DNA from 2 places in the Marinobacter sp. THAF197a genome. Region 1 is predicted to be linked to the other one. Evidence: predicted binding sites of a transcription regulator. Region 1 holds the regulator's gene; the other holds the start of a gene.
The links. Region 1 encodes FliA, which starts transcription of late flagellar genes. Its sites were predicted from a motif close to CTAAAGTTTNNNNNNNNNNNGCCGNTAA; they were not measured.

Region 1 (12,307 bases):
CTAGGATGATGTACAGGATGCCGGCCGCCATCAGGCCCCCAAGAGTTTCTTCCAGCCCGAAGCGGCCTTTGGCGGCGATGATTGGTGCGATAAAGGCAAAGGATGAGGCCAGGAAGATGGGGATCTGGCCGCCGGTGACCACGTGGAAGATCAGGGTGCCGACGCCGGCAGTAAACAACGCGACGTTGGGGTCCAGCCCGGTGATCAGGGGCATCAATACCAGGGCGCCGAAGGCGACCAGTAGCATCTGGGAGCCGGCTAGTGCCTGCTTCCATACGGGTTCATTGGTGTGTTCCTGCATGCTCAGACGTCCTTCTGCTTGGTGCCGAAGATCTTGTCACCGGCATCGCCCAGGCCAGGCAGGATGTAGCCTTTTTCGTTCAGGCGCTCATCAACAGAAGCGGTGTAGATGGAAACGTCCGGGTGTTTCTCCAGTACTTTCTCGATACCCTCCGGGGCAGCCACCAGCACCAGGGCCCGAATTTCGGTGCTGCCGGCTTTCTTGAGCAGGTCGATGGTGGAGATCATGGAGCCACCGGTGGCCAGCATCGGGTCGATGATCAGGGCCATACGCTGGTCCAGCTCGCCCACCAGCTTTTCCAGATAGGTTTCAGCTTCCAGGGTGTCTTCGTTACGGATCTGGCCTACCACGCTCACTCGTGCCACCGGGATCAGGCTCAGCACGCCGTCGAGCATGCCCAGGCCAGCGCGCAGAATCGGCACGATGGTGACTTTCTTGCCGTGAATCTGTTCCACGGTCACCGGCCCGGCCCAGCCATCAATGGTCTTTTCCTGCAGGTTGAAGTCTTTGGTCGCCTCGTAGGTCAGAAGCGCGCCAACTTCCTGTGCCAGTTCACGAAAATTCTTGGTGCTGATGTCTGCGCGGCGCATCAGGCCGAGTTTGTGGCGGATCAGGGGGTGCTTCACTTCGTGGATCGGCATTGGGGTCACCTGTGTGTTCGAATGTTCGGGCTTGGATTCGGATGCAATAAATGGCGCAAGGATACCGTATCTGGGCGCCTGCGTCAGGCGCTGGTCGTGCCGTAAATATCAAAAATTGTAAGGCCTGGTACGGTTCTTGCGATGACTCTCCCAGATTGGCGCGCCGCGTCAGATTTTCGACCCTGACAGTTCCGGAAAGCACGGCAGAGCGGAGAAGTATCCAGCATGGACAGAGCGTTAGTTCTGAGTAACGTCAAAACCCTGACGCGGGGCAGTATCGGTATTCCGCTGATGCTGATGGGCTTGTTGGGTATGATGATCCTGCCCATGCCGGCCTTCCTGCTGGATGTGTTCTTTACCTTCAACATCACTTTGTCCATCGTCATCCTGCTGGTGTGTGTGTACGCGCTTCGGCCCATGGAGTTTGCGTCGTTCCCGACGGTACTGCTGGTTGCCACGCTCCTGCGCCTGGGGTTGAACGTGGCCTCTACCCGGATTGTCCTGCTCAACGGTCACGAAGGTGGCGATGCCGCCGGTAAGGTGATCGAATCGTTCGGTGAGGTACTGATCGGCGGTAACTACGCCGTTGGTCTGGTGGTGTTTGCCATCCTGATGATCATCAACTTCCTGGTAGTGACCAAGGGCGCCGGCCGGGTGTCGGAAGTCAGTGCCCGCTTTACCCTGGACGCCATGCCCGGCAAACAGATGGCCATTGATGCGGATTTGAACGCGGGCCTGATCAACCAGGACGAGGCCAAAAGCCGCCGTTCGGAGATTGCCCAGGAAGCGGATTTCTATGGGTCCATGGATGGTGCGTCCAAGTTTGTGAAGGGCGATGCCATTGCGGGGTTGCTGATTCTTGCGATCAATATCATCGGTGGTATCTCGATCGGCATGCTCCAGCATGGCCTGGACTTTGGCCTGGCGATGCAGCGGTACGCGCTGCTGACCATCGGTGACGGCCTGGTTGCCCAGATTCCATCACTGTTGCTGTCTACTTCCGCTGCCATCATGGTAACGCGGGTAACGGCCAGCCAGGACATGGGCGGGCAGATCATTCATCAGATGTTCAACGCGCCGAAGGCCATCGGTATTGCCGCCGTCATCCTGATTATCCTGGGCCTGATTCCGGGCATGCCCCATGTTGCCTTCCTTGGATTGGGCAGCCTTGCGGCCGGTGCGGCCTGGCTGATCTGGAAAAAGCAAAGCCAGACTGTGGAAGAAGAGGGCGTTTACGCCGGTCGTGGCGGCATGGCTGGTGGAGCGCCCCGTGCCGGTGGCGAGGTGGTTCAGGATCGGTCCGGCGCAGAAGGACAGGCGCTGCCGGCGCCCGGTGAAACCCGGGAGCTGGGCTGGGATGATGTGGCGACCGTTGACATCGTTGGTCTGGAAGTGGGCTACCGGCTGATTCCTCTGGTCGATAAATCCCAGGGCGGGCAGCTGCTCAGTCGCATCAAGGGGGTTCGCAAAAAACTGTCTCAGGATCTGGGTTTCCTGATGCCGTCAGTGCACATTCGGGACAATCTGGACCTGATGCCAAACGTCTATCGCATTACCCTGATGGGTGTGACCATTGCCGAGGCGGAGATTCACCCGGAACGTGAGCTGGCCATTGATCCGGGCCAGGTGTTCGGCAAGGTGGAAGGCATTGCCGGCAAAGACCCGGCCTTCGGCCTGGATGCCATCTGGATTGAGCCTGACAAGAAAGACCAGGCCCAGACTCTGGGCTACACCGTGGTGGATGCCAGCACGGTGGTGGCTACCCACCTTAACCAGATTCTGCAAAAGCACGCCCATGAACTTATCGGCCATGAAGAGGCCCAGAAGTGGCTGGACCAGTTGGAGAAAATGGCTCCGAAACTGGCTGAGGAGCTGGTGCCTACGACGATCTCCGTGAGCGTCCTGTTGCGGGTGCTTCAGAATCTGCTCCGGGAAGAAGTGCCGGTCAGGGATATGCGCTCCATTGCCGAAGCCATCGTTAACGTCCACCCCAGAAGCCAGGACCCGAAACTGTTGACCACCCTGGCTCGGCAGGCGTTGCGCCGAATGATCGTTCAAAGCATCTGTGGCAACGACACCGAGATACCGGTGATCACTCTGGATCCAGACCTGGAACAGTTGTTGCTTAAGTCAGTACAACAGAGTCAACAATCCGGCGGACAGGACGATATTGGCCTGGTGCTTGAGCCCAATATGGTGGAAAAGCTGCAGCGGTCCCTTCAGGACAGTGTTCAGCGCCAGGAAATGCTGGGCAAGCCGGCGATTCTTCTGGTTTCCGGGCCCTTGCGGCCAGTGCTGGCAAAGTTTGCCAGTTATGGGGTAGAGCGTTTGCATGTGCTCTCGTACCAGGAAATTCCGGATAACAAACAGATCACGATAGTCGCCTCTGTTGGTCAGTAAGGCCGGCAGGGCAAGGCGAACACCCGATTCGGGCACGCCGGTGGAGGATGAAGCGCTATGAAAGTACAACGGTTTTTTGCAAAGACCATGGCCGAAGCCCTGAAACAGGTCAGTCATGAGATGGGACCGGATGCCGTTATTTTGTCCAATCGCCGGGTGGACGGAGGCGTCGAAATTGTGACGGCCCTGGACTATGACGAAAATATGGCACGCCAGCGCCTTGGCGAGAAAGCGGCACAGGCCACCAACGGCTCGCGCCTGGCGGAGCTGCAGGCAGACCAGCATCGTCGGCTGGAAGAAGAGTTGAACCGATCACGCAGTCGCATTCGCGAAGTGCGGGAGAAGCGGGCGGGTGTCGGCGCGGAATATGATCGTGCACCGGCTGACGATCGGCCGGCTGCCGACTGGTCAGGTGAGTTGGCCGGGGGGTCGACCTCGGTGGGCAATGCAGGTGGCCGGCCAGCGGCGGGCTACTCGGATGAGTTGGCGAGCATGAGAGCGGAAATCAACTCCCTGAGAGAGATGGTCAGCGGCCGTACCTCGGTACCCGAGAAGCCTGCAGTCGCGGCATCCAATGCAGTTCAGCAGAGGCTTGCCGAGCGGCTGCAGGAATTTGGTCTGGGCGCGGAGCTGGCAACCTCTCTGTCCCGTCAGCATCGTGCCGGCAGGTTGGAAGACGGTTGGAAGCAATCCCTGAAGATGCTGGCCACCGGCGTACGTACCGCTCGGGAAGACTGGCTTGAGGCCGGCGGCGTCTATGCGCTGGTGGGGCCAACCGGGTCTGGGAAGACCACCACCATTGGCAAGCTGGCAGCCCAATATGTACTGGAGCATGGGCCGGATTCCCTGGCGTTGGTCACCACCGATCGCTACCGGGTGGCAGCCCATGAACAGCTATTCGTGTTTGGCCGTATTCTCAATGTGCCGGTCCGGGTTGTGGACGAGAGTCATTCCCTGGATGACATTCTGGACGAATTGTCAGATCGGCACCTGGTTCTGATTGATACCGCCGGGCTGACCAGCTCGGATCGCGGTTATCAGGAACAGCTGGCGGAGTTGGCCCGGAGCGATCACAATATCCGTACCCATCTGGTCGTGTCTGCCACCAGCCAGCCGCGCATCATGAAATCCGTGTGGCATTGCTATAAGATGGCAAACCTTGCAGGCTGCGTCATGACCAAGATTGACGAAGCGCTGACACTGGGTGAGTCTTTGGGCTTTGTCATGGAAACCGGCCTGCCAGTGGCGTGGTATACCGATGGCCAGAAGATTCCCGAAGACCTGCACTGGGCCGAGGCCATTCCTCTGGTGCGGTTGGGCGTAGAACGCCTGAAAACAATGCAGCACGGCCAGGCCGTTGCAGAAGGGGCCTGAGGCCCGGTGGTACAGCCGGTGCGCTGCCGTTTGTGCCCACACAAGAACGCAGTAAGAGACTGATAACAGTATGAGCAGACCACATCCGGTTCAGGTGATTGCGGTTACCGGCGGCAAGGGCGGTGTCGGCAAGAGTAATGTGTCCGTCAACCTCGGTATCGCGCTGGCCCAGAAAGGCCGGCGGGTGGTGTTGCTGGATGCGGACCTTGGCCTTGCCAATATCGACGTGCTGTTGGGCATTACCGCCAATCGCAATCTGCAGGATGTGCTCAGTGGCGAGTGCGACCTCAAGGACGTTCTGGTCAACGGCCCGGGTGGTATCAAGATTGTTCCCGCATCGTCCGGCACCCAGCGTATGACCCAGTTGAGCCCGATGGAACATGCGGGGCTGATCAACGCCTTCAGCGAGCTGGGTGACCAGATTGATGTGCTGATTGTTGACACCGCAGCCGGTATTTCCGAGTCCGTCGTCAGTTTCCTGCGGGCCTCCCAGGAATTGCTGCTGGTGGTGTGCGATGAGCCTACCTCGATTACCGACGCCTATGCCCTGATCAAGCTGATGAATCGCGACTACGGTACCAACCGTTTCCGTATTCTGGCGAATCAGGTGCGAAATGAGCAGGAAGGTCGGCATCTGTATGAAAAACTGACCCGTGTCACCGAGCGTTTCCTTGATGTAGCACTACAATATGTAGGTATCGTGCCTTACGACGAAGCCGTCAAAAAAGCCGTTCAGCGGCAGCGGGCCGTTCTGGATGCCTATCCACGGGCCAAGGCGTCGCTGGCGATCCGTGCCCTGGCAGAGAAAGTGGACAGCTGGCCGCTGCCATCATCGCCAAGAGGGCATCTGGAGTTTTTCGTGGAGCGGCTCGTCGAAGTCTGATCTGAATCCAGTCCTATAAGAAAACCGGATACATGACATTGGCGAAAAACCTGGGAATCTACCATCAGGCTGGCGCAAAAGGTCCCTCTCAGCTGATTGAGGAGCATGCGCCGCTGGTCAAGAAAATCGCCCTACACTTGATGGCCCGTTTGCCGGCCTCGGTTCAGCTTGAAGATCTTATGCAGGCGGGCATGATCGGCCTGCTGGAAGCTGCGCAACGCTATTCCACCGGCAAGGGTGCCACCTTTGAAACCTACGCAGGTATTCGTATCCGCGGTGCCATGGTGGATGAAATCCGCAAGGGCGACTGGGTTCCCCGCTCCGTTCACCGCAATGCCCGCCGTATCGCGGCAGCCATCAAGACGGTTGAAGACCGCACCGGGCGCGAGGCCCAGGATGTTGATGTTGCCGAAGAGCTGGGCATTGACCTGTCGGAATATCATGCCTCCCTGGCAGACGCCAACAGTGGCCGACTTTTTAGCCTTGATGAGCTCAATGAATCCGGGGAGCTGCCGATAGAAGAAACAGAGGCCAGCGATAATCCCCTGGATGGCATTGCATCAAATGCATTCCAGAAAAGCCTGGCAGAGGCAATTGAGGAGCTTCCTGAGCGAGAAAAGCTGGTGTTGAGCCTCTACTACCAGGAAGAGCTCAACCTGAAGGAAATTGGCGCGGTGCTTGGCGTCAGCGAGAGCCGGGTCAGCCAGATTCATAGCCAGGCGGCCCTTCGTCTCAGGGGACGGTTGTCCGATTGGCGGGAAGACGAGCCAGAATAAACCGGGCCGGCGCTGACCGCGCGGCGCGTAACTGTGTAGATTTTGGTAACCGGCGCTTTACAACGCGGCCAAACAACACACAATAAGCGGTTAAAGCAGCGGCCTGCTAGACTTTCAAAAGGCTTAATGAAATCCGGGTGTTACTGACTGGAGGTCCCATTGGACAAAAACATGAAAATTCTCATTGTGGATGACTTTTCCACAATGCGGCGAATCATCAAGAATCTGCTGCGCGATCTTGGCTTCACCAATACGGATGAAGCGGACGATGGCAACACTGCCTTGCCCATGCTCAGGAGCGGCAAGTACGACTTCCTGGTGACCGACTGGAACATGCCAGGCATGTCGGGTTTTGATCTGCTCAAGGCGGTGCGGGCAGACGAGAACCTGAAGAACCTGCCGGTGCTGATGGTAACTGCGGAGGCCAAGCGTGACCAGATTGTGGCGGCGGCCCAGGCCGGCGTTAACGGGTACGTCGTCAAACCCTTTACCGCTGCCGTTCTCAAGGAAAAGATTGAGAAGATCTTCGAGCGAATCCAGTAACCAGAGGTCGGATGGCTGTCATGACTGACAAGAACGAGAACCATCAGGGCCTCGACCCGGAGGTAACCGAAAAGCTCCAGCAGCAGAGTTCGGAGTTGGCCGAATGTATCAGTTCCGGTAACTACGCCCGGGCAATGTCGGTGATCAACGAGCTAAGTGAAGTTCGCGACCAGAGCCTCTATCGGGAAGTGGGGCGGTTGACCCGGAGCCTGCACGAGGCTATCCGGAATTTTCAGATAGACGCCCGCAGTGCCGAGCAGAAAGAAGCCTTGTCCAAGATGTCCGATGCCTCGGATCGGCTGGCCTACGTTGTCCAGATGACCAGCCAGGCGGCCAATCGCACCATGGACCTGGTCGAAGAAAGCATGCCGGTGGCGCACACCATGCGCGACGAAGCGACCGCCCTGCGAGACGAATGGCAGCGGTTGCGCCGTCGGGAAATGGAGCCGGCAGAATTCCGGGAACTGTACGGCCGCATTGATCGCTTCTTTGCGGGCCTGGCCACAGATTCCGATACCCTGTACAGCAATCTGTCTGAAATCCTTCTGGCCCAGGACTTCCAGGATCTTACCGGGCAGGTTATCCAGAAAGTCACGGCCCTTGTGAAAGAAGTCGAAGAGAACCTGCTTGGCCTGGTGGTGATGGCCAGCCACGTGGACCAGCTCACCGGCACCGTGCACCAGATTGAAGAAAAAGAAGAATCGGCCGAAAAAGGGGTAGGGCCTCAGATCAAGGCTGAGGAGCGTGATGATGTAGTTTCGGGGCAGGACGACGTTGATGACCTGTTATCCAGTCTCGGTTTCTGAACGATTATAGAGGGTGACGCATGGCGTTTGATGCCGACGAAGAGATCCTGCAGGACTTCCTGGTTGAGGCCGGCGAGATTCTCGAAAAGCTGTCCGAGCAGCTGGTAGATCTTGAGCAGCATCCGGATGACAGCAACCTGCTCAACGCCATCTTCCGTGGTTTCCACACGGTCAAGGGCGGTGCCGGGTTCCTGCAGCTCGAAGCGCTGGTCAACTGCTGTCACTCTGCGGAAAATGTGTTCGATATCCTTCGCAACCACAAGCGCAAGGTTACCTCCGAATTGATGGACGTGGTGCTGGAAGCCCTGGACCACGTCAACGCCATGTTTGATCAGGTTCGTAACCGTGAAGAGCCGACGCCGGCTCCGGACGAATTGATCGCCGCGCTGGATGAACTTGCCAAGCCGGAAGGCGACACGGCAGCGCCGGCAACGCCAACGCCAGAACCCGAACCTGCCGTGGGTGCCGGCAATGATTCCGGTGATATTACCGACGAAGAGTTTGAGCAACTGCTGGATGCCCTGGCCGATGAAAAAGGTGCGGAGCAACAGCCGGCGGCCGCACCGGAAAACACCTCTGCCAATGACGCCGGGTCAGACGGCGACGAGATCACCGACGACGAATTTGAAGCCCTGCTGGACCAGTTGCATGGCAAAGGCCAGTTTGCCGGCCCCCCGGTTGTTGATAACGACACCCCGCCGGAGCCGGAACCAGAAGAACCGGCAAAATCATCCACTGGTGATGATCTGATCACCGATGACGAGTTTGAAAACCTGCTGGATGAGCTGCACGGCAAAGGCAAGAGCCCTGGTGCAGCCCCCGCAGCGGAGACCAAACCTGAGCCTGCGGCCAAGCCTGAGCCAAAGAAGCCGGAGCCAAAACAACCGGAACCCGCCAAGCAGGAAGCCAAACCGGCAGCCCCCGCCGCCCCGGCAAGAGATGCGGCGCCCGCAGCCGAGACCACCGTGCGGGTGGATACCAAGCGCCTTGACGACATCATGAATATGGTGGGTGAGCTGGTGCTGGTCCGTAATCGCCTGCAGCGTCTGGGCTCCGAGAGCGAAGATGAACATATGCACAAGGCGGTCGCCAACCTCGACGTGGTGACCACCGATTTGCAGGCGGCGGTCATGCAGACTCGCATGCAACCGATCAAAAAGGTATTTGGGCGCTTCCCACGGGTGGTACGAGACCTGGCCCGAGGGCTGAAGAAAGAAATCAACCTGGTGATGCACGGGGAAGAAACCGACCTGGACAAGAACCTGGTCGAAGCGCTGTCCGACCCGCTGGTTCACCTGGTAAGAAACTCCGTTGATCATGGCATTGAAATGCCAGAGGTGCGGGAAAAGGCCGGTAAGCCCCGTGCTGGCACCGTTACCCTGTCAGCGGAACAGGAGGGGGATCATATCCTGCTTTCCATCTCTGACGATGGCGCGGGTATGAACCCTGATGTTCTGCGCCGAAAAGCGGTGGAGAAGGGGCTGTACGACCAGGATGCCGCAGATCGACTGACCGATAACGAGTGTTTTAACCTGATTTTTGCCGCTGGTTTCTCGACCAAGGAACAGATATCCGATGTGTCTGGCCGGGGCGTGGGCATGGACGTGGTGAAGACCAAGATCGGCCAACTTAACGGCCAGATCAACATCGTGTCTGAACAGGGCAAGGGCACCAGCATTATTATCAAGGTGCCGCTCACCCTGGCGATCATGCCTACGCTGATGATCATGCTGGGCGATCAGTCCTTCGCCTTGCCCCTGGTGAACGTGGTTGAAATTTTCCATCTGGATCTGTCGAAAACGAACATCGTCGATGGCCGGGAATGCATCGTGGTTCGTGACAAGGTATTCCCGCTGTTCCACATCAAGCGCTGGCTGGTACATGGCGCGGCTGGCCAGAAAGAGCCGGAAAACGCCCATGTGGTGATTGTGGCCATGGGTACAAAGCAGGTCGGGTTCGTGGTGGACCAGCTGATCGGCCAGGAAGAGGTGGTGATCAAGCCGCTGGGGCGGGCGTTACAGGGTACGCCCGGTATGGCCGGGGCCACCATCACCGGTGACGGCCGCATTGCCCTGATTATTGACGTACCCAGCCTTCTTCAACATTACGGTTAGCGGTGCCAGGGCAGACAACATGCAGGATTGTTTAGGAGAAATGGATGACAGTTTCTGTCCTGGTCGTTGATGATTCAGGGTTCTTTCGCAAACGGCTGACGGAAATCCTCACGGCCTCGGGGCAGATCGAGGTTGTTGGTGCGGCAACCAATGGCCGTGAAGGGGTGGAGCTGGCCGAAAAGCTGCGCCCTGATGTGATTACCATGGACTACGAAATGCCTGTGATGGATGGCATTTCGGCGGTTCGTGAAATCATGAAAAAGCACCCGACCCCGGTATTGATGTTCTCCTCTCTGACGTATGAGGGCGCGCGGGTTACTCTGGATGCCCTTGAAGCCGGGGCAGTGGACTTCCTGCCCAAGAACTTCGAGGAAATTGCCCGGGATACCAGCCAACTTCAGAAAATCCTCATCGATCGGATTCTTGACGTGGCCGGCAGCAAGCCCAGCGGTCGTTCTGCGGCTCCGGTTGCGCGCCCGGCAGCGCCGCGTCCCGGGGTTTCGCGCCCGGCTGCCCCGCAGCCTCCAGAGCGGCCCGCCAGACCGGTAACCCGCGACCGCTCAGCCCCGGTCCAGCCAGAGCCGACCCGCGAGCCGGAAACGCCAAGGCGGCCCTCCCGAAAAGCCGCACCAAGACACTACAGCGTGGTTGCAATTGGCACTTCCACAGGAGGACCGGTGGCGCTGCAGAAGGTCTTGACCGCACTGCCGGCGTCGTTCCCGGCTCCCATTGTGCTGGTGCAGCACATGCCTGCCAGTTTTACCCCGGCTTTTGCCGAGCGCCTGAACAAACTTTGCCGTATTCAGGTCAAGCAGGCAGAGGATGGCGATATCCTGAAGCCTGGTCATGCCCTGTTGGCGCCCGGCGGCAAGCAAATGATGATCGAAAATCGTGGCGGTCAGGCGAGAGTCAGGATCCTGCCGGGTGACGAACGGCTGAACTACAAACCCTGTGTGGATGTCACTTTCGGTTCTCTTGCCCGCAGCTTCCCGGGAAAAACCCTGGGCGTCATCCTGACGGGAATGGGAGCAGACGGTAAGGAAGGCTGCCGGATGATGAAGCAGTCCGGTTCGGTGGTCTGGTCCCAGGACGAGAAATCCTCGGTGATCTACGGCATGCCCATGGCCGTCGCCAAGGCCGGATTGAGTGACGAAATCCTGCCGCTTGATGAAGTGGGCCCCCGGCTGGTTGAAGGCGTGAGCTGATGGATATTCTGAGCCTGCTGGGCATCATCCTTGCCTTTGTAGCCATCCTGGGTGGCAATCTGCTCGAAGGTGGTGCCGTCGGCTCCCTGTTCAATGGGCCTGCCGGGCTGATCGTGGTTGGGGGCACACTGGCGGCCACCATTCTGCAAACCTCCTGGCCGATGCTCAAGCGTGCCATGGCGCAGATTCGCTGGGTGTTTGTGCCGCCCTACATCAGCCTGGAAGATGGTATTGGCAAGGTCATCGATTGGAGCGTCAAGGCTCGTAAGCAGGGTTTGCTGGGCCTTGAGGGTCTGGCAGAGCGAGAGCCGGAGAAATTTGCCCGCAAAGGGCTGCAGTTGCTGGTTGACGGCGCTGAGCCGGAAGCCATCCGCAGCATTATGGAAGTGGATCTGGAATCCCGTGAACAGCGGGATCTTGAGGCGGCGCGTATCTACGAAGCCATGGGTGGTTATTCGCCGACGATCGGTATCATCGGGGCGGTCATGGGCCTGATACAGGTAATGACCAACCTTGAAGACCCGCAGTCCCTGGGCAGCGGCATTGCCACCGCGTTCGTAGCCACCATCTACGGCGTGGCCCTGGCTAATCTGCTGTTTTTCCCTGTCGCCAACAAGTTGCGAAGTATCGTCAAGGAACGTACCCGCTACGAAGACATGATGATCGATGGCATCATCGCCATCGCTGAGGGTGAGAACCCGAAATCCATTGAACTGAGGCTGCGGGGCTTCCTGCAGTAATCAGGACGGAATAGCCTATGCGTCGGCGCAGACAACCCCAGGATGACCTGCACAACAAAGAGCGTTGGCTGATTTCCTACGCGGATTTCATCACGCTTCTGTTCGCTTTTTTTGTCGTCATGTACTCGGTGTCTTCGGTTAACGAGGGCAAATACAAAGTTCTGTCCGAAACCCTGACAGGCGTGTTTAACGCACCCCAGCGCTCGGTGCAGCCGGTCCAGGTGGGCGACCAGCCACTGCGGGTACGGACCAGTTCACCAGAAGACGTCATTCCCCCGCCAGTCACCGAAGCCCCTCGCAATCCTCAACTGGATGCCGAGAGCCGCACACAAGCCCTCAGAACCATGGCAGATCAACTGACTATGGAGTTTGATGAACTGATCAGTCAGGGCGTGGTCAGCCTGGAAACCAATGAACACTGGCTGGAGCTAAACCTGCCAAACAGCATGCTGTTCAGTAGTGGCGACGCCGAACCTCACTACGATGCGTTCCAGGTCATCGAAAAGATCGCGACAGTGCTTCGC
Region 2 (12,307 bases), 1.0 Mb from region 1:
GAAAGAGCAGGAGAAGCTGAAGGATGCGCAAGGCAGCCTGCAACGGCTCAGCGCACAACGGGCTGAAATCGAGGCCATGTAAGGCCATGATTGCCATCCTCGGCGCCGGCTCTCTGGGCCGGCTCTGGGCCGCAACGCTACCTGCCGGGCAGGTAGCGTTTGTGCCCCGCCCGGGCCAGGCGCCCGAACCCGCCCGCTACCGTTTTCAACCCCTCGTAGGCGAATCCTTCAGCGTCACTGTTCCCTGGCTGCAGCGCGGTCAGTCACCTGAATTGTTGTTGGTGACCACCAAAGCCGGCGATACCCTCGAAGCCCTCAAAGCTGCCCTGCCCTCTATTGCCAGTTCGACACCCATTGTGTTGTTCCAGAACGGCCTGGGCAGCCAACAGCAGGTTGCCGCAACCTGGCCGCAACGCCCGGTGCTGGCAGCCTCCACCACCGAAGGCGCCAACCGGCCCGAGCAAGGCCTGACCGTTCACGCGGGCTGCGGCGCTACCTGGGTAGGTGCTTTAAACCCTACCGGGCAACCCCTGGTGAACCGGGTTGCGCAGCAGCTTGCCGAGAGCCGCCTTGAGGTTCACCCTGAACAGGACATACTTGGCCGACTCTGGCAGAAACTGGTAATCAATGCCGGCATCAACGCCTTTACCGCCGTACTGGATTGCCCCAACGGCGAGATACTGGAGCGACCGTTTTACCAACGGTGGATTACCCCCTTGTGCAGGGAAATCAGCCACCTGCTGGCTGCCGTCGGGCAACCGGAACACACGCCGGAAGCCCTGCGCGAAAGCATTGAGGCGGTCGCCCGCAGAACCGCCACCAACACCTCCTCCATGCGCGCGGATGTGCTGGCAGGTCGCCCCACGGAAATCGACTTCATCAACGGTTACCTGGCCAGGCTTGGCCAACTGCACGGCATTGCAACACCGGTGAACCAAATGCTCACCGAACGGGTACAACAACTGAACTGATCACTTATTCAGGGAGCAAACACATGGGCAACCGCCTGTCGAAAATCTACACTCGCACCGGTGACGACGGCTCTACCGGGCTGGCCGATGGCAACCGCATCGCCAAGAATGCCCAGCGCGTGGAAGCCATGGGCATGGCGGATGAACTCAACTGCCACATCGGAGTGTTGATTGAAACGCTACCAGCCGGTGACGGCCTGATCGAGACGTTCCGGCGGATTCAGCACCACCTGTTTGATCTTGGCGGCGAGTTCGCAATTCCTGGCAGCAAGGTCATCAGCGACGACCACATTGATTGGCTGGAACAGACCCTGGATGAGCATAATGCCGACTTGCCGCCATTGAAGAACTTCATTCTGCCCGGAGGTTGCCCTGCCGCCGCACAATGCCATCTGGCCCGGGCCGTTTGCCGTCGCGCAGAGCGCGTGGTGGTAGCGCTGGGCCACGAAGATTCCATCAATACTGCGTCCCGCCACTATCTGAACCGGCTGTCTGACCTGCTGTTTGTCATTGCCCGCGTGCTGGCCCGCCGGGATGGCAGCCAGGAAATTCTCTGGGAACAAAAAAAATCCGGCCTCTGAGGGCCGGATTTTTCTGATCAAAGGCACCTGCCTTATACCTTGAACGCCTCTACCAGCCGCTGAAGCGATGCCGTCAACTCAGACATCTGGCGGGACGACGCAAGCGTCTCCTCGGCGTTGGAAGCGGTGCTCTGCCCCAACTCGCCGATACGCTCCACGTTGGCGTTGACGTTCTTGGCCACCGCAGACTGCTCTTCTGCAGCCTGGGCAATCTGGTGGCTCATATCCACAATCTCAGAGATGCCCGAAGCAATGCGGTCCAGCGCTTCTGTCACCTCACCGGATTTCTGAACCGTTTGCTCCGTGGCATCGTGGCTGGAGGTCATGGCCGAGACCGCTTCCTTAACGCCACCCTGCAGGCGGGAGATCATGCCTTCAATCTCTTCGGTCGATTTGTGGGTGCGCTGAGACAGTGAGCGCACCTCATCAGCCACCACCGCAAAACCGCGCCCCTGTTCACCGGCCCGGGCCGCTTCAATGGCAGCGTTCAGCGCTAACAGGTTGGTCTGCTCGGCGATGGCCTTGATCTCCACCAACACCTGGCTGATGTTGTCGCTGTCTGAACTGACCCGATTGATTACCTCTACCGCACCGGCGATTTCTGCCGCAAGACGGTTAATGGTTTGCACGGTAGCCGCCACAACCTGTCGGCCCGTCTCGGTATCACGCTCTGCACTACCGGCGCTGTCCGCTACCCGGTGGGCACTTTCAGTCACCTCGTTGACCGCCTCCACCATCTGCCCCATGGCTTCGTTGATCTGGCCGGTCTCTTCCATCTGGCGGGCCACCGCTTCACTGTTGGCTGCGGCAGTCTCGTTAACCCTCACCGCCTGACTGTCAACATCATTCGTGGTCCCGCTGACAGAGCGGATCAGTTCGGCAATCCGGTCTGTCATGTTATTGAATTCGGTGGTCAGCTCGCCCAGCTCATCACGATTGTTCAGCTGGATGTGCGCCGTCATGTCACCAGCGGCGACGCTGCGAGCCGCCTCACTGAACCGGTTGATGGCGGTTCTCACTGACATAAAGAAGCCAACGTATAGGTACACCACCAGAAGCATCACGCCGATCAGGGCACCTACAATCAACCTGCGCTGACCGGTCTCCCGCTGCAGGCGCTGTTCAAGGTTGCCGGAAACCACATTGAAAATGCTGTCATTGAGTGAATCGTAGTAGTCCAGCTGGTTGGAGACGGTGGCATCAAATTCCTGCCAGGGCTGCTCCAGGCGCATCGGGGTGATGATGTTCAGGTCCAGCTGCTCGCGCAGCGCCATCAGGCTTTCATCAACCCGCGTCACAGTGCCACCGGCTCTGCCTGACAGCTTGGGCGAGGTCTCAACCGCAACCGACAAGGCAGGCGACAGCAGGGAACTGCGGTTGGTCAGCTGGTCATAGATTTCATTCAGAATTTCACTCAGGTTATAACCCACCTGGCCATCCACCAGGGCAAAGATACCGTAAGATCGGGCCCTTCCAACAACCGTCCTCGCCTCAGGCAGCGCATTGCGCACCAGCCCAAGCAACAACAGATTCTCCCGGGAGGCATCCTGTCCCAGCCCCGAAATTTCAATAGTCGCCGGCAACAGCGCCAGCACCTTCTGGACAAACTCGTGGTAGTACTTGAACTGAGGGTCGATGTTGCCCTGGTAATTGTCATCCTGCTTCAGTTGTTCCCACTCCGCCTGCAGGGCCAGAACCTGATCCTTCCAGGAGCCAGAGGAATCGAACGAGCGGTTGTCCCCCACAAGGTCGGAAAACAGGCCATCAATCTGCTCCGCCGCCGCACCCGCCTTGCCCAGGAGTTCGTCTTCATCCTTCAGGACACCCGGTGCCTGATAGTCACGATAAGCCATAGACGCAGACAATAGCTGGTCTACCTTGCGAAGATCGGCAAGACCCTCGATACCGCGGGTCATGGTTTGAACGGATTGATTGAGGCTGGAAATAACCAACCACGACAGGACAATGATTGGGCCCAGGAACAAGATGCTGATTAGGCTGAACTTGTAGACCATGGGCAGCCGATTCATCAGGCTAACAGCTGGATTGATCAAATATTTCACGGTGCCCTCTCGCTGATTCTAATAACTGAATCTTTATTCTTTGTTTGATTATCGCCCAAGGTCGGAAAAACTTAATCACCTTTAAGTGTTATTCTGTAATGTTTTATGACACTCCTCAGACCACCCCGGCAATGACCAGCAATGCGGCAACGCAGATCCACACCAGCATGCTTCGGTTCAACAATCCCCGTATGGCCGCCAGGCTACGCCCGCCAAAACTTGTCCACTCGTCCGGGTGCAACCGCGCGAACTGGGCGGGATCAAGCGCATAACCGGTTAACGACCCGTTTGCGGAAATCATGAGGACTTCCGAGGTTTTTCTTCCAAAACCGGGCAGGACTTTCTTCGCTTCCCTCGACCAGCCCGCGAGATCACCGGCCAGCCCCAGCGTGCAGGACAGCAGGCGTGCAGGAATCCAGCTGGCCAGATTAGCCAGGGTGCGGAATCGGGCGCGGGCCGCTTGCTGCGGCCATTGCTCAGACAACGCCACCAGGCCACGGGCAACCAGGGCTGCACCTATTCCACCCACCACATACCAGAAAACCACCAGGAAGAACCGCTCGAAAACCCCGATCACCAGAGCCTTGGATAACGACAGATGCATGGCCTCTGGTGACAGCGCAGCGCCCCGCTCTTCCGGTGGCAACCGGTTCTGGATATGTCGCCAGGCAGCCTGCATGTCGCCCCGGCTCCAGGCTTCCGAATAGTCACGTAACTGGTGCCGCCAACCCGGCGCTCCCATCAGCAACACTAGCACGATCAGCTCCAGCGGATAGGCCGCCAGCCTGAACCCATACCATTCCAGCAGACACACAACGCCCACCAACGCCAGGCCGGGCAGCAGAACCCAGATCAGCCCGGAGGTAATGGCATCCTCCTTACCGGCCTGGATTTTCGCGCCCCGGTGAAACCAGACACGCCAAAGCACGTCGCCATCAAGCCGGTTCCGGCTATCCAGCTGACGCCGAATAAGGTAGGCCAAAAGAAACACGACAAACACCATTCAGGCGATCTCCTCATGGGCCAACAGCTGCGAAAAATACCGCCAGTCGAACGCTGGACCAGGGTCAGTCTTCCGGCCAGGCGCAATATCGCTGTGGCCGGTAATGCGCTCGGCGCTGATTTTGGGCCAGGCCATCATGGTCAACCGCGCCAAGTCTGCGAGTGTCCGGTACTGTTCGGGCGTATAGGGAATATCGTCTGCCCCCTCCAGTTCGATACCGATAGAGAAATCGTTGCACTCTTCCTGGCCGTCGAAACAGGACCGGCCGGCATGCCACGCCCGGTCCAAACAACTGACAAACTGCACAACGGAACCATCACGACGTACCAGGGCATGAGCGGAGACCTGCATGGCGGCGATGGTTTCAAAATAGGGATGGGCGGCTGGGTCAAGCCGGTTACAGAAAAAGTCTTCAATCTCCGTTCCCCCGAATTGCCCGGGAGGCAGGCTGATGTTGTGAACCACCAGCAGGGAAATGGCAGAGCCCTCTGGCCTTGCGCCAAAATTCGGCGAGGGCACCCATCGGCTGCCAGGGTAACGGCCGGTCAGCCTTAACTGTTCAGCCTGGCTGGAGAGGGAGTCGTTGTTATGCTTGCAGTCTTGATTGAAAGGGTCAGAGATTGGCAAGGCGTATCCACTGTCGCTTTATGATGTTCAATCGATTGAATCACAAAGCGACGGTGGATGCTATGGATGGAACGGTGCGGATTCGCGCCTTCAATCCTTTCGACTATGGCGGAGGTTATCGATGATGGATTCCAGCGCCCGGTCAAAAATCAGGCCGTCGTCGAGAAGCGTAATAACGCCTTCCTGCAGCGCCACCGCCAGATCATCCCGATGGTACTCTGCCACCTTGGCGCCGCTGCGATTGACAAAAATGTACTTGCCGGTTGCCTTGATGAAGGCCGCCAGTTTGCAGCGCACACGGGTATCATCGCGCACCATCTCGATCCACGAGCCAACCCGGAGCTGATCCGCCCGGGCCAGCCATTCCGCCGCAACAACCGGAGCAGACGGCGTTTCTTCAGCAGCCACCGGCGCTTCCGTTGCCGGCTGCGCGTCACTCTGAACGCTCTCCGCCACGACCGGTTCGATTTCAGGCTGCGCGACTTGCTCTGGGGCACCGGCATCCACCTGAGGTTCCGGAGGCGCCAGCATTTGTTCCGGCTGATCCAGCTCCTCTTCGGCCATGGCATGGTCTTCTGGCACCTTCTGGGCGTCGCTGACCGGTGCCGTTACCAGTTTCTGGAAAACATCAACGTGAGCCAGCTCCAGGTCACGAATGGCAGCGTCGGTTGAGAACGGGTCCCAGGAAATTTCCTGCAAAGCACTGCGAAGGTCCTCGACCACCTCCGGTATTGCCCGAAGCAGCTCAGAGCGGGTTTCATCCGATACCGGCCTTGGGTCCACACTCCAGATCAGGCGCTCGGTGACCGCGCAGGCGGATTGCCACTGCTCGCTTTCTTCGCCCTGACGCAGTACCACCCATTGCAGGTAACGAGTCCAGGGCTCGCTGAGAATCTGCATCACCGCAGCTGGTATATCACGGCCGGCTGTTTCTTCCTGAATGAGCTTGGTGGCCGCCTGGCTTGCACGTTCCTGGCGAGCCCGACCTTCCTCAGCGTCCCGAAGACGCTGCTCAACCAGCTCACGACGGCGCCGGTCCAGATCCATAAAGTGGCCGAAATCCTTAAGCAACTCCTCGAACAATTCGACATTGTCGGTGAACTCATTCAGGACACGATCAACCACTTCTTCAATTTTTTCCCGGAGCGGGTCCCGCATGCCCTGGCGCTTTTCGGACCAGCCTATCGCCGACAGTGCGAGTTCATTCAACAATTTGCGAACCGGATGACCGCCACGATTGAAGAAATTACGATCGCTCAGGGCAACCTTCAGGACCGGAATCTGCAAACGCCCGATCAGCGCCTTCATCACCGGATGCAATTGCCGATCTTCCAGTATGAAATCGAACAGCATTGATACGAGATTGACCACATCGCCGTCAACCTGGCCCAACGTCGCTTTCTTGCCGCCGGGCTCCTGCAGGACCGAGACAATCTGCTGGCGCAATGGCACCACTTCTACCCCGGATACCTGGGTGAGAGAACCTTGCAGATCACTGAGCCGGGCCATCAACCCGCCAGTATCAAGTGTCACGCCACCCGCGGGCAGACTGCCTGTGGCGGAAGATGTCTCTCCCTGATGCAGCAACGCACTCAATTCCGAAAACGTGGGAAAACTGGCAGCACCACTCCCCCCCTGCTCGGCACCTGCCTGTCCTGGCGACAAAGCCGGGGCTCCAGCCTGTGGCACCGGCCTCTTTGGCTGGGGCGACGAACCGCCGACAGGTGCCCGGCGCATATCGGGCAACACGCCTTCGGCTATCAGAGTTTTATTGGCCTGGTCATACAGGGCTGCGAGTTTGTCCACCAGCAGGCGCTCAAAAAGCTTGAGCACAACCAGCTTGGCACGAATATCGATATCCAGGTCAGAACAGGCCTCGGCGATTCCGCCACAGATAACCTCGGGGCTCAGGGGCATCTGATCATCAGACATCTGAATCTCGGGCATCAGGTGGCGCACCCGAGCGGCCAGCATCCGGACCGGCTCCTGGTAGCGATTGCGCAGCTTGGTCACCAGATTATCAATGGCGACCTGTTGCTCCAGTTCTGAGTGATCCAGAAGGCTCAGGGAATCCTGATCGACTTCCTCAAGGGCAGAGCCGGAGTGCGAGGGTTTGAAGCGCCCAAATTCATTGAAGGCCTGGCTGACATACTGAAGCATCGAGACCGCCATGGATTTGCGGCGCAGTCTGAGCTCCCGCATGGCATCGAAGTACGCTGTCTGGTCCTGATTAGAACCAGCCCGATCCGCAAGGGCGAACAGACTGTCGTCTGCCTGCTCGAAGAAAGACCCCAGCACAGATTTCAGAGACTGACCGGATGCGTCACGTAACCGTATAAGAGCAGGCGGAAGCGAAAACCGGCCCACCGGTTTCTGGCCGGATAAATGGACAACCTTGTTATCGTGCGCCATGGAGATGCTCCGGTGTTGATCGGCGATATCGCTAGGAATTTCTATTAATGACATGATACGGCCGATCATCGTCACCTTGTGTCAGAATTTGTCACCTTTTGTGTAACAACGACCTGCGTCACATTTTAGCAGTTATTGGCCAGGGCATTTTGCGAAACGGCAGGCTGGCAGTAGAATTGCCGGGCTCGCAGATTTCAACTCATCCAGACCGCCGGAAACCCGACATGATTGCCCCTGAACTGCTCCGCCAGGCCCTTATTGAATCCGTTGCCCAAAGCCTTCGCGAGGACATTGGTGATGGCGACATTACCGCCATGCTGATTCCGGCGGATAAAACCGCAACCGGCCGGGTGATCACTCGCGAACCGGCACGCCTGTCCGGACGAGCCTGGGTTGAAGAAGTATTCCGGCAGGTGGACCCGGCAGTTGAACTGACCTGGTTTTTCAAAGACGGCGATGATCTGGCGGCCGATGACGTTATCTTCCGGATGGCGGGCCGGGCCCGATCACTTCTGACCGCAGAGCGAGCCGCCCTTAACTGGCTACAAACACTGTCTGGCGTCGCCACCACCTGCGCAGCCTACGCGACGAAGGTCGCCCATACCGGAGTGCGATTACTGGATACCCGGAAAACCCTGCCGGGCATGCGACTGGCGCAAAAGTACGCAGTCACATGCGGGGATTGCCACAATCACCGCCTGGGCCTGTGGGATGCCTTTCTGATCAAGGAAAACCACATTGCCGCCTGCGGCTCAATTGCCAACGCCATCAGTGAAGCCCGGCGCATTGCACCGGGCCGCCCGGTGGAGGTAGAAACGGAATCGATGGACGAGCTAAATCAGGCCCTGAGCGCGGGCGCCGACATCATCATGCTGGATGAATTCTCGCTTGAGGACATGGTTGAAGCCGTGCGAATTACCGCCAGCAAGGCAAAACTGGAAGCTTCCGGCGGCATCAATGCCCAGACACTGGTACCAGTGGCGGAAACCGGGGTGGATTACATCTCCATCGGCGCCCTGACCAAAGACGTCAGGGCGATCGACCTCTCCATGCGGCTGGACTGATTCCACCGCCTGGAGTCGAACTCAACGACCAGACAACAACCGGTCCATCTCTTCCAGCGCCTCAACAAGGCGCTGGCCTGACTGCGCCCGCCCCCGGAAATGCTCTTCCGCCATGGGCGCAATGCCAGACACCGCGGGTAACGGTTGCCCCGCCTCCACCAGCGCCTTCATCTTCTGCAAGAAGACAAACTGCAGCCACTGGGTGAACTCCATAGTGTCGAGGCAAAACGGCTGGGTACTTTGGAATGCATGCTCCGGTGGTGGGCTCGCTTCCCAGACGTCCATCCGCCGGAGCTCAATCTCGATTCTCAACAGGCTATCGGTTACCTGATCCACTCGATTACTCATGGTCACCTGATCAGTCGGCCAAGGGCTCAAGTTCAACCGACTCTCCATGCAATACCCGGTACAGGTCTTCAAACTGGCGGGTCAAGGCGTGCTTGGGCGCCATGTGAATGAGCGGCTGCCGGCTTTGATGGGATTCTTTCATTTTTACCGAGCTGGATAGCCGCACCGGCAACACTGGCAACCCCTCCTCCGTGAGTTCTTTCACCAGCTGCTTGGGCAGGCTGGCACGCGGCTGGAACTGGTTGGCAATGATACCCTCCACCACCAACTCCTGATTGTGATCTTCCTGCAGCTCTTTGATTTCATGCAGAATGTTGTACAACGCCTGACGTGAGAAATCATCACAGTCGAAAGGAATCAAACACCGCTGAGCCGCAATCAAAGCCGAGCGGGTGTAGAAATTCAGGGCGGGCGCGGTATCGATGTAGATCTCATCGAAAGATTCGCTGAGCTTTTTCAGAAATTCACGGAGCTTGTAGATCTTGTGCTTGGCTTCGAGTTTGCGCTCCAGGAAGTCCAGCTCCGGGCTGGACGGCAGAACAAACAGATTATTGAAAGATGAGGCATGCACAAACTCATCCGGGCGGCGGGTGAACATACTGAAGGCAACGGTCTGCTCCAGAAGGTCCGCTGCGGTATCTTTCAGTTCAGACGCCGGCTTGCCCAGCAGATAGTGTGTTGAGTTGCCTTGCGGATCCAGATCCACCACCAGGGTGCGCTTGCCCCGGGCCGCGCTGATCGCCGCCAGGTTACAGGTGATGCTGGACTTACCCACACCGCCTTTCTGATTGAATACAACCCGTCTCATGTCGTCTCTCCAATGGCCTTTATCGTTATAAATCCGTCACTACCATCCCATTACCGACTTCACAAACGGAATGGTCAATCTCCGCTGGGCCTGCAGGGAGTTCTCATCCAGTGTGTCCAGAATCCCAAGCAGTTTACCAAGGCGGCGCGGAGCCCGGCGCATGATAAATCCGGCCACATCATCGCTCATCACCAGACCACGCTGCTCGGCCCTGGCCATCAAAATTCTTGACCGGTCTTCATCCCGGTAAACACCGAGCTGAACCAATAAGCCGTGTGCCAGCCGGGAACCAAGGTCAGCGAGACCAAACGGCAACGCCGCCGGCACCTCCGACAGGGTCACCATCAACAGCCCCTGGCGGTCCAGAATCCGGTTGTACAGATGGAAAACGGCCTCCTCCCAGTGAGCATCACCCGCGATCAAGTCAAGATCATCCAGGCAGACCACATCATGCCCTTCCAATCCCGCAAGCGCCTCCGGCCCAAACGGCATCAACTCACCGATACTGATGCACACAGCGCTCTGGCCCCGCTGCTCGGCAAAATGACAGACCGCTTGCAACAAATGGCTTTTGCCAGTGTCGGAGTCACCACAGATCACCACAACAGGTGCTCCGGCCGGCTGCGTGCAAACCGCCTCCAGCCGGAGCGCCGCATCTAGATTGCGATCGCCATGGAAGTTATCAAACCGGGCGTCGTCACGGAGCTTCACCCCGAGAACCATCTGTGACGTGGTCATGAGCGTTTGGCTCTCCAAGCGCGCGCACCCCAAATCAGAATGTAATGGCAGCCGCTGAATATGGCCGACAAGGCAACCAGCCATATACCAACGTCCATTACCCAGGGCTGCATTGGCAGGTCCGCCATCAGAATGATAATCGCCAACGCCACGAGAATCTGAATAAAGGTATTGATCTTGCCCGGAATACTCGGCTCCATCTCAAAACGGCCAACACCATAGTGATACATCAATGCACCGCCGACAATGACCAGATCGCGGCCAAGTACCAGTGCGAAGAGCCAAAGCGGAATAATTCCGGTGATGGTCAGCATCAGGTAAGCGGTGATCAGCAATGCCTTATCAGCCAGCGGATCGGCAATGGCTCCGAGCCGGGAACGCCAATTAAACTGCCGCGCCAGAAAGCCGTCCAAAGCATCAGTTGCGGCAGCAAGAAAGAAAATCAACAGCGACTGGCGATAATTCCCCTCCAGCAATGCCCACGCGAACGGAATAATGAGCAGTATCCGCAGGAATGTCAGGGCATTGGGAATCCATCGCCAACGCTGCAAAGTCACGCGCAGACCTCCGCCGTCGCCTAGCTGCCGCCACCACGGACAACCGGAGCCGGCTGCCAGCGATAGTAAAGCACCTGGTACAGGGATTCGAACGCCTGCTCGGCATCCTGTTCGTCGCCGTCATCGAGTGGCTGGTAAACGAACATGGCACCCTCCGGGTACTGGTCGCCGGCCTCGCCCGGTTCCTCAGCACCGTTCGGTTCGGCAACTGGCGCTACTGAGGTCGCACTACGCGGTGCAGGTGCAGTTTCCTCTGGCTGCCCCTCCATGACCACAAAGCGGGGATCAAGCGCAATGTACTCTTTCAGCTGGTCCAGTTCGCCTGTAAAGGTCACCTGAACGGTCATACGCTCGTTACGCACTCGGGAGGCACCGACAGACACCACTGGCGTAAAGCTGTTCAGCGCTTTTCCGACATTGCCGTAGTCGGCCAGGGAATTCACCCCCTCCAGAACGATATCCACACGCGGAGCCTCACCTACCTCGCCGGCAGCAACCGCGTAGCGGCTGGCATATGCATCGGCCCAGCGACCAACAGCACGCCGAGCGAGTTCTTCCGGGTCTGCCGCGGTCACCGACTGTTCAGAAGCATCCATGCTCATACCGTCGAAGACCCAGCCTGCGCGCCATTGGCCACCAGAGCGACTAACACGCATCAATGCCAGGGCATCATGAGACAGATCCGACGATGCTTCCTTAATGCGGCCCACAAACTGGCCCCAGAGATCCGACAGCAGCGCCCGGTCTCCCTGGACACTCTGCGGCGGGAAGGCCAGGGGCAAGCCGCGCTCTTCCGCTGCCGCCTGGAATGCCCTGCGCCAATCCGCAACGGCGCTGTCACCCTGTGCGCCGTCATCCGCTGCTGCCGTCAGCAGCTTGCGTTCACCGCGGTCTTCAATCGCAGCCCAAACCAGTGTGAGCGGGCGATTGGCGCCCCAGACCGGGGCATTAATCGAAGCCAGGGCGCGATTGACGCCAACCGCCCCGAAGCTCATCTGCAACCGGGACTCGCCACGCTCACGACGTACCTGGTAGGACAGCAGCAGGGATTCTGCGTCTTTGAGCACATCGTCTACGCCCTCAAGTTGCAGTACGTCCCGCGTGCCCGAAACCCTGACCAAAACCCGCCGCAAAC

Region 2: a site for FliA is predicted at 3,664-3,691, ahead of FIV08_RS11450 (methyl-accepting chemotaxis protein). Genes of this name have one in related genera too.

The regions. Positions count from the first base shown of each region.
Region 1 covers NZ_CP045324.1:1,446,289-1,458,595, forward strand. The annotation lists gene FIV08_RS06670 (uracil-xanthine permease family protein) at 1-301, opposite strand, end outside; gene upp (uracil phosphoribosyltransferase) at 304-942, opposite strand; gene flhA (flagellar biosynthesis protein FlhA) at 1,168-3,342, shown strand; gene flhF (flagellar biosynthesis protein FlhF) at 3,400-4,716, shown strand; gene FIV08_RS06690 (MinD/ParA family protein) at 4,787-5,599, shown strand; gene FIV08_RS06695 (RNA polymerase sigma factor FliA) at 5,632-6,375, shown strand; gene cheY (chemotaxis response regulator CheY) at 6,535-6,918, shown strand; gene FIV08_RS06705 (protein phosphatase CheZ) at 6,939-7,724, shown strand; gene FIV08_RS06710 (chemotaxis protein CheA) at 7,745-9,838, shown strand; gene FIV08_RS06715 (protein-glutamate methylesterase/protein-glutamine glutaminase) at 9,883-11,043, shown strand; gene FIV08_RS06720 (flagellar motor protein) at 11,043-11,783, shown strand; gene motD (flagellar motor protein MotD) at 11,801-12,307, shown strand, end outside.
Region 2 covers NZ_CP045324.1:2,461,120-2,473,426, forward strand. The annotation lists gene FIV08_RS11435 (valine--tRNA ligase) at 1-82, shown strand, start outside; gene FIV08_RS11440 (ketopantoate reductase family protein) at 87-971, shown strand; gene FIV08_RS11445 (cob(I)yrinic acid a,c-diamide adenosyltransferase) at 995-1,552, shown strand; gene FIV08_RS11450 (methyl-accepting chemotaxis protein) at 1,585-3,615, opposite strand; gene ampE (regulatory signaling modulator protein AmpE) at 3,731-4,618, opposite strand; gene ampD (1,6-anhydro-N-acetylmuramyl-L-alanine amidase AmpD) at 4,619-5,239, opposite strand; gene FIV08_RS11465 (DUF1631 domain-containing protein) at 5,336-7,657, opposite strand; gene nadC (carboxylating nicotinate-nucleotide diphosphorylase) at 7,882-8,721, shown strand; gene FIV08_RS11475 (YqcC family protein) at 8,743-9,069, opposite strand; gene FIV08_RS11480 (ParA family protein) at 9,080-9,877, opposite strand; gene hda (DnaA regulatory inactivator Hda) at 9,917-10,615, opposite strand; gene FIV08_RS11490 (CDP-alcohol phosphatidyltransferase family protein) at 10,612-11,166, opposite strand; gene FIV08_RS11495 (DUF2066 domain-containing protein) at 11,193-12,307, opposite strand, start outside.